Regions from separate parts of the Streptomyces sp. NPDC002004 genome, predicted to be linked through region 1. Evidence: riboswitches for the same ligand, from Rfam matches in the RefSeq annotation. Region 1 holds a riboswitch; the other holds the start of a gene.

Region 1 (4,486 bases):
TGTCGGCGCGAGGCGCCGTCCTCCTGGGGTGGCGGTCGGGACTGGGATGGCCCTGCTCATGGGGTCCCCCCTGCTCGAGCGAAGTCGAGAGCTGGGGGGAGGAGCCGAGCGCTCGGGCAGGGGCGGGAGCTACTGGCAGGCCTCGCAGGACTCCGGGTTCTCGAGGGAGCAGGCGACCGCGTCCGCGTCGGGCGCCGCCTGGGCCGGGATGGGCGCCTGCGCCTGAGCCGCACGCGCGATCCGGGTCGCCGGGCGCGAGCGCAGGTAGTACGTCGTCTTCAGGCCCTGCTTCCAGGCGTATGCGTACATCGAGGAGAGCTTGCCGATCGTCGGCGTCTCCAGGAACAGGTTCAGGGACTGGGACTGGTCCAGGAACGGGGTGCGGGCCGCCGCCATGTCGATGAGCCCGCGCTGCGGGATCTCCCACGCCGTGCGGTACAGCTCGCGCACATCGGCCGGCACCCAGGTGAAGCCCTGCACCGAGCCGTTGGAGTCGCGCAGCGCCTCCCGGGTCTGCGCGTCCCACACGCCGAGCCGCTTCAGCTCCTGCACCAGGTACGAGTTGACCTGGAGGAACTCACCGGACAGCGTCTCGCGCTTGAACAGGTTCGACACCTGCGGCTCGATGCACTCGTAGACGCCCGCGATCGACGCGATGGTCGCGGTCGGCGCGATCGCCAGAAGCAGCGAGTTGCGCATGCCGGTCACGGCGATCCGCTTCCGCAGCGCCGCCCACCGCTCGGGCCAGGCGAGCTCCACGTCGTAGTGGTCCGGGTGCAGGACGCCCTGGGCCGTCCGGGTCTTCTCCCAGGCGGGCAGCGGGGCGTTGCGTTCGGCGAGGTCCGCGGACGCCTCGTACGCGGCGAGCATGATGCGCTCGGCGATCCGCGTGGACAGGGCCCGGGCCTCGGCGGAGTCGAAGGGCAGCCGCAGCTTGAAGAACACGTCCTGCAGGCCCATCGCACCGAGGCCCACCGGCCGCCACTTGGCGTTGGAGCGCCCCGCCTGCTCGGTCGGGTAGAAGTTGATGTCGACGACCCGGTCGAGGAAGGTCACCGCGGTACGGACGGTCTCGTCCAGCCGCTCCCAGTCGATGTCGCCGTCGCGCACGAACGCGCCGAGGTTCACCGAACCCAGGTTGCACACGGCCGTCTCGCCGTCGTCCGTGACCTCCAGGATCTCGGTGCACAGGTTCGAGGAGTGGACGGTGTGGCCGGGCAGGGCGGTCTGGTTGGCCGTGCGGTTGGCGGCGTCCTTGAACGTCATCCAGCCGTTGCCGGTCTGCGCGAGGGTGCGCATCATGCGGCCGTACAGGTCCCGGGCGGGGATCGTCTTCTTCGCCAGGCCCGCCGCTTCGGCCTTGCGGTACGCGGCGTCGAACTCGTCGCCCCACAGGTCGACCAGCTCGGGCACGTCGGCCGGCGAGAACAGCGACCAGTCCTGGTCGGCCGCCACCCGGCGCATGAACTCGTCGGGGATCCAGTGCGCGAGGTTGAGGTTGTGCGTACGACGGGCGTCCTCGCCCGTGTTGTCGCGCAGCTCCAGGAACTCCTCGATGTCGGAGTGCCAGGTCTCCAGGTAGACCGCGGCGGCGCCCTTGCGGCGTCCGCCCTGGTTCACGGCGGCGACCGAGGCGTCGAGGGTCTTCAGGAACGGCACGATGCCGTTGGAGTGTCCGTTCGTGCCGCGGATGAGGGAGCCGCGGGAACGGATGCGCGAGTACGACAGGCCGATGCCGCCGGCGTGCTTCGACAGCCGCGCCACCTGGTGGTAGCGGTCGTAGATGGAGTCCAGCTCGTCCAGCGGCGAGTCCAGCAGATAGCAGGACGACATCTGCGGGTGGCGCGTACCGGAGTTGAAGAGCGTGGGCGAGGAGGGGAGGTAGTCCAGACGGCTCATCAGGCCGTACAGGGCGGCGACCTCGTCCACCGAACGGGTGCTGTCGTCCTCGGCGAGCCCGGCCGCCACGCGCAGCATGAAGTGCTGCGGCGTCTCGACGACGCGCCGTGTGATGGGGTGCCGCAGCAGGTAACGGCTGTGCAGGGTGCGCAGGCCGAAGTAGCCGAAGCGGTCGTCCCCCGCGGTGTCCACGAGCGCGTCCAGGCGCGCCGCGTGCATCGTGACGAAGTCGGCGGTGCGGTCCGCGATCAGGCCCTCGCGGTGGCCGACGGCGACCGAGTCGGAGAACGAACGCACGCCCTGCGAGGCCGCCTCGGCGGCGATGCTGATGGTCAGCAGCCGGGCCGCGAGCCGCGAGTAAGCCGGGTCCTCGGAGATGAGCCCCGCGGCCGCCTCGGTCGCCAGCTCGCGCAGCTCCGTCTCGTCGGCGGCGGCGGAACGGCCGCGCAGCGCGGCGGCGGCCACCCGGCCGGGGTCGGCGTCGGGGAGGTCGGCGGTGAGGTCGGTCAGGGTCCGCAGCAGCGCGGTCCCGGGTCCGTCGGCCTGGGGCTGGACGGCTTCCGCCTGGGCATGACTCGCTGAAGCCGGATCGGCAGGCGCGATGGTCACGTGAGCTCTCCCTCGCTGGGCTCATGGGCCTCGGGAGGGCAGCGGGGCACACCGGCGCACACGCGGGAGCGGTACGGGCACGCGTCCACCGGCCCACTCCACGGAGCCCGGACGTCAACGGCACCCGGAACGGACGGACCGGGTGCGCCGTCGGCAGGTCCTCGGACTGCACGGACACGCGCGTGCGCGCCCGCTCACCGTTGCGGGACAGTTCCGGATTGGCACCGGATTCCCCTGCAGCGACAGCGAGCAAGAGCATACATCTTGTGCCGGGTTGCCAGAGCACCCCTACATGTTGTGTCGTGAGGGTGGCTCTGGGTATGGGGGTGCCCCCTGCTCGAGCGCAGCCGGGAGCTTGGGGGAGGAGCCGAAAGCTCCCGGGAGTGTTCGCGCCGCTACAGCGCCAACTCGTAGACGAGCAGGTCGATGTCGTCGATGTGCGGGATCGGGTTCCAGTCGCGCTCCGGGGCGCGGGTGAAGCCGAGGCGTTCGTAGAGCCGGTGGGCCGCGTGCATGGCGCGCTGCGTGGAGAGCACCACGCGGGTGCGGCCGGCCGCCCGGGCCCGGTCCACGCACGCGCGCACCAGCGCCTCTCCGGCGCCCGCACCGCGGGCCTCCCGCGCCACCGCGAGCATCCGGATCTCGCTCTCGCCCTCGCGCGCCAGATCGGCCATCGGACTTGCCGGCGACGGGACGAAGGTCACCCCGCCCAGGACCCGGCCGAGGCCGTCCACGGCGGCCAGCACCTCGGCGTGCTCGGCCCGCCCCGCGACATCGCGCAGGTTCACCAGGTACCCGTCGCTCTCCCCGAAGGAGAGCAGCCCGTCGCCGAGGTAGGCCTGCGCGGTGATCTCGCCGAGTGCGGCGAACTCCTCTGCTTCCGCTTGTCTGATGACGATGTCCATGCGGGCAGTGTGCACGACGGACAGGGCAGCGGGCCGCCGGAAGTCCGGCGGCCCGCTGCCCTGGACGGGGTGGAGGTCAGTGGCCCGCGGCGGCCGGCATCTCCTGCTGTACGCCCGCGTCGCCCGCGTCCGCCGTGTAGTCGTCGGGGGACGTCTCGTCGACGCCCTCAGGGGCCTTCACGGCCTTCAGGACGAGGGTGAGGACGACGGCCACCGCGACGTTCAGCACGAAGGCCGTGAGACCGATGTAGCCGATCTCGCCGATGCCCGGGATCTCCTTCGCGCTGCCGCCGAAGTGCTTCTGCGTCGGCGAGGCGACGCCGTACGCGGCGAACGTCCCGTACACCATGCCGACCGCCCAGCCGGCGAGCAGCGCCCAGCGGTGGAACCACCGCGTGAACAGGCCGCCGACCAGCGCCGGGAAGGTCTGCAGGATCCAGATGCCGCCCAGCAGCTGGAAGTTGATGGCCACGGTCTTGTCCATGGTCAGGACGAAGACCAGCGCACCCACCTTCACCAGCAGCGACACGAGCTTGGAGACCTTGGTCTCCTGTTCCGCCGTCGCGTCCGGCTTGATGAAGTCCTTGTAGATGTTGCGCGTGAACAGGTTCGCCGCTGCGATGGACATGATGGCCGCGGGGACCAGTGCGCCGATGCCGATCGCGGCGAAGGCGACGCCCGCGAACCAGTCGGGGAACATGTCCTCGAACAGCTGCGGGATGGCGAGCTGGCCGTTGGTGACCTTGACGCCCGCCGCGATCGCCATGAAGCCGAGCAGCGCGAGCAGGCCCAGCATGAGCGAGTACAGCGGCAGGATCGTGGTGTTGCGGCGGATCACCTCACGGCTGCGCGAGGACAGCGTCGCCGTGATCGAGTGCGGGTACATGAACAGCGCCAGCGCCGAACCCAGGGCGAGCGTCGCGTACGTCCACTGCCCGGCCTCGGGCGGCGCGAGCGCCCCGCGCGGCTTGCCGGTCGCGGGGTTGGTCTGGGCGAAGGCGTGACCGGCCTTGGCGAAGATGTCGTCGAAGCCGCCCAGCTTGATCGGGATGTAGATGATCGCGACGGCGATG
Region 2 (4,486 bases), on a different contig from region 1:
CGGACGGTTGCGTCAGCGCTGCTTGCGTCGGGCGATGGTCAGACCGATCACGCCGACGATCGCAACGGGCGGGGCCAGCAGGCCGAGTACGAGGATGTGGCCGATCAGGCCGATGGCGACCCCGAGCGCTCCGACGAGAACCAGCGCTCTCCACAGCCCGAGGCCGCTGCCCGTGTCCTGGGCTTCCGTCATGACGTTCTCTCCCGATTCCGGTCATGCACCGTGCTGCGCCCCACCGCGTCCTGGGGCCCGGACCCGGCACCTCGACGGGGGCCGCTCCCGGGGCGGTGCTCGGACGACAAGCGTCCCAGTCGGTGAGACTTCCGGGCATCCGTGAAAGTACGTACCTCACCTGGCCAAGTCACCCTGCATCGACGCGCGTTGCGACGTACCGGCGCCGGGGTGGCGCGGCGATGCGAGGGAGCGGCCCCGCCCCGGGGTGAGGGCGGCCGTGTGCGCGGCCGGGCCCTTGGCGGGAGGCCGGTGGGGGCCGGTGGGACACGGGACGCGCCCCACCGGCCCCTGGCCCGGGGCGGGTCAGGACCCGGAGATCTCCGCGCGGACCGTCCGGGCCGCAGCCACCAGGTTCTCCAGGGAGGCGTGGGTCTCGGGCCGGCCGCGGGTCTTCAGGCCGCAGTCGGGGTTCACCCACAGGCGCTCGGCCGGGAGGGCCCTCAGACCGGTGCGCAGCAGCGCCGCGACCTCCTGGGTGCTCGGGACGCGCGGCGCGTGGATGTCGTACACGCCGGGCCCGGCTTCGCGCGGGTAGCCGTGGGCGGCCAGTTCCCGGGCGATCTGCATGTGGGAGCGGGCGGCCTCCAGGCTGATCACGTCGGCGTCGAGGTCGTCGATGGCCTGGAGGACGTCCCCGAACTCGGCGTAGCACATGTGGGTGTGGATCTGGGTGTCCGGCCGTACCCCGCCCGTGGTGAGCCGGAACGCCTCGGTGGCCCACTCCAGATAGGCCGGCCGGTCCGCGGCCCGCAGGGGCAGTGTCTCGCGCAGGGCGGGCTCGTCCACCTGGATGACCGGGGTCCCGGCCGCCTCGAGGTCGTCGACCTCGTCCCGCAGGGCGAGGGCGACCTGGCGGGCGGTCTCGGCGAGGGGCTGGTCGTCGCGGACGAAGGACCAGGCGAGCATGGTGACCGGGCCGGTGAGCATGCCCTTGACCGGGCGGCCGGTGAGGGACTGGGCGTACGTCGTCCAGCGCACCGTCATCGGTTCCGGCCGCGAGATGTCGCCGGCCAGGATCGGCGGACGGACGTAGCGGGTGCCGTAGGACTGGACCCAGCCGTGCCGGGTGGCGAGGTAGCCGGTGAGCTGCTCGGCGAAGTACTGGACCATGTCGTTGCGTTCGGGCTCGCCGTGCACCAGGACGTCGAGCCCGGTCTTCTCCTGGAAGGAGACCACCTCCCGGATCTCGTCCTTGATGCGGTCCTCGTAGCCGGCCGGGTCGATGCGGCCCGCACGCAGGTCCGCCCGCGCGGTGCGCAGTTCGTCCCTCTGCGGGAAGGAGCCGATCGTGGTGGTCGGCAGCAGCGGCAGCCCGAGGCGGGCGCGCTGGGCGACGGCCCTTTCGGCATACGGCTGGGACCGGTGTGCGTCGACTTCGGTGACGCTGGCGGTACGGGCCCGCACGGCGGGGTCCCGGGTGATGGGCGACCCGGCACGGGACGCCAGATCGGCGCGGTTGGCCGCGAGTTCGGCGGCGATCGCTCCGGCGCCGTGGGCGAGGCCCCTGGCGAGGGTGACGATCTCGGCGGTCTTCTGGCGGGCGAAGGCGAGCCAGCGCAGGACCTGCGGTTCGATGTGCCGTTCCGCGGCCGCGTCGAGCGGGACGTGGAGCAGCGAGCAGGACGCGGCCACGTCGACCCGGTCGGCGAGGCCGAGCAGCGTGCCGAGCGCGGCGAGCGACGCCTCCAGGTCGGCCACCCAGATGTTCCGTCCGCTCACGACGCCGGCGACCAAACGCTTGCCGGGCAGTCCGCCCACGGCGGCGAGCGCGTCGAGGTTGGCGGACGCGGCCTCCGTGAAGTCCAGGGCGAGCCCGTCCACCGGGGCCTTGGCCAGGACGGGCAGGGCCTCGCCGAGCCGGTCGAAGTAGGAGGCGACGAGCAGCTTCGGCCGGTCCGTGAGCGCGCCGAGTGCCTGGTAGGCGCGCTCGGCGGCCTTCAGCTCCGCGGGCGTACGGTCCTCGACGAGGGCCGGTTCGTCGAGCTGCACCCACTCGGCGCCCGCCGCACGCAGGTCCGCTAGCACCTCGGCGTACACCGGCAGCAGCCGGTCGAGCAGGGTCAGCGGCTCGAAGCCGGCGGCCACACCGGGTGCGGGCTTGGCGAGCAGAAGGTAGGTGACGGGCCCGACGAGGACCGGTCGGGCGGTGAGGCCGAGCCCGATGGCCTCCTTCAGCTCCGCGACCTGCTTGGCCGAGTCGGCCGCGAAGACTGTGTTCGGACCCAACTCCGGCACCAGATAGTGGTAGTTGGTGTCGAACCACTTGGTCATTTCCAGCGGTGCCGCGTCCTGGGTGCCGCGCGCCATGGCGAAGTAGCCGGACAGCGGGTCGGCGTCGACCACGGCCCGGTGGCGTGCGGGGATCGCACCGACCATCACGGTGGTGTCCAGCACATGGTCGTAGTACGAGAAGTCGCCGGTCGGCACCTCGTGGACGCCGGCGTCGGCCAGCTCCCGCCAGGTGGTCCGCCGCAGTCCGGCGGCGGTGGCCCGCAGGCCGTCGGCGGTGACGCGGCCCTTCCAGTAGTCCTCGATCGACTTCTTCAGTTCCCGGTTGCGCCCCTGGCGGGGGTAGCCGTACACGGTGGCCCGGGCTGCCGGTTCTGTTGTCACGGAGATCTCCTTCGCGAGATGAATCCCTGAGATCCCGGCGACGGGACGAGAGCGCGAAGGGGTGACGACCGGACGGTACGACTGCGTGCGCCGCGGCACCGTCGTCCGCCCGGTAGGTACTCCCCGGACGACTGGTCCGGGGTGCCACCGACCTGCCCTCGAGGTCACCGGGATGTCCGCGCACGACCTTCCGTACGCGGGCAGCGGGCAGGTCTTCGGACTCGCGGGCACGTCCTCATGGGGGAGGACACCTACTGGCCGTCGCTTCCCAGGCCCGGCGGGGCCCAGTGCGTATGACGGCGGTCGTTCCCGCTCACCGCTGCGGGGCAGTCCCGGATTTCCACCGGGTTCCCTCTTGCGACGCTCCCGTCCGGCTGACGGGGCGAACCAGCTGCACGGGCCAGCCTAGGGGCCGTGCAGCCTTGCGGGGCGAGCATTCCGCCATGTGGGTCGCGGGGCATGGGCTGCCGCGTCCGCGAACGGCTCGAGCGCCCCCGGCGTGCCGCGCCACCCGTGACGGGTCCCCGGCCCAGGCGGCTTCCGCAGCGGCGGGAAGCACGGCCGCCCCGCGCGGTGGCCCCGCACGGCACAACGGCCGGACCGCCCCCCCGGGAGATGAAGATCACGCCAGATGGTGCGGTCTTGGCCGGGTCGCCTACACGCGGTACGGTCTGTGCGATATCGACGAGGGGTATGGCGGAAGCCGGTGGGAATCCGGCACGGTCGCGCCACTGTGAACGAGACGGACCGCCCGGACGGGCGGGGCGCCTCGTGAGTCAGACCCGCTGCCCGCTCGTTCTGTGCACCACCGAGATGGGACGCGAACTCCCAGAGGAGGCCCTGCCATGGCGCAGCACGTCGCCCAGCCGACTGCCACCACCCCCGTTCTTCCCGCCAAGCTGCCGATCGGCGCGATCGCCCCCTGGGCGGCGTTCTTCGGCATCCTGATGATGGTCCTGCTGTACTTCGTCGGCGCCGAGCAGGGCGCCACCTCCGTGTTCAACGGCGCGGACGTCCACGAGTGGGTGCACGACGCCCGCCACCTGCTCGGCTTCCCCTGCCACTGACGTAGGGAAGCCGCACACCCATGAACTCCGCAACGGTCAGAAACCTGCTCGTTCGGGGCATGCTCGCCGGCCTGGGTGCCGGCGTGCTCGCCCTCCTGGTCGCCTACTTCCTGGGTGAACCGAACGTCGACAGCGCCATCGGCTTCGAAGAGGCCCACGCCCCGGCGCACGAGCACGAGGTCGAACTCGTCTCCCGCACCCTGCAGTCCACCGCCGGCCTTGCCACCGGCGTCCTGGTCTACGGGGTGGCCTTCGGCGGCATCGCCGCGCTCGCCTACTGTTTCGCGCTCGGCCGTGTCGGGCGCTTCTCACCGCGGGCCACCGCGCTGCTGCTGTCCGGCTGTGCACTGCTCGCCGTGTACGTCGTGCCGTTCCTGAAGTACCCCGCCAACCCGCCGTCGGTCGGCGACCCCGGCACCATCGGCAAGCGGACCACCCTGTACTTCCTGATGATGCTGCTCAGCGTGCTCCTCGCGGTCGCCGCCGTGATCCTGGGCAAGCGGCTCGCGCCGCAGTTGGGCACCTGGTACGCCACCCTCGTCGCGGTGGCCGGCTTCGTCCTCGCGATCGGG

The links. A riboswitch is a leader RNA that binds a small molecule or an ion and turns the genes downstream of it on or off. The one in region 1 is predicted to bind cobalamin.
Region 2: linked by a shared signal. The riboswitch ahead of metE (5-methyltetrahydropteroyltriglutamate--homocysteine S-methyltransferase) and the one ahead of ACWCP6_RS13290 (ribonucleoside-diphosphate reductase subunit alpha) in region 1 are both predicted to bind cobalamin.

Annotation. Positions count from the first base shown of each region.
Region 1 covers NZ_JBSFDP010000006.1:263,437-267,922, reverse strand. Annotated here, with positions in the region: gene ACWCP6_RS13290 (ribonucleoside-diphosphate reductase subunit alpha) at 130-2,508, opposite strand; cobalamin riboswitch at 2,644-2,767, opposite strand; gene ACWCP6_RS13285 (GNAT family N-acetyltransferase) at 2,904-3,413, opposite strand; gene mctP (monocarboxylate uptake permease MctP) at 3,490-4,486, opposite strand, start outside.
Region 2 covers NZ_JBSFDP010000026.1:85,881-90,366, forward strand. Annotated here, with positions in the region: gene ACWCP6_RS28310 (hypothetical protein) at 13-192, opposite strand; gene metE (5-methyltetrahydropteroyltriglutamate--homocysteine S-methyltransferase) at 538-2,847, opposite strand; cobalamin riboswitch at 3,037-3,254, opposite strand; gene ACWCP6_RS28320 (CbtB domain-containing protein) at 3,693-3,914, shown strand; gene ACWCP6_RS28325 (CbtA family protein) at 3,935-4,486, shown strand, end outside.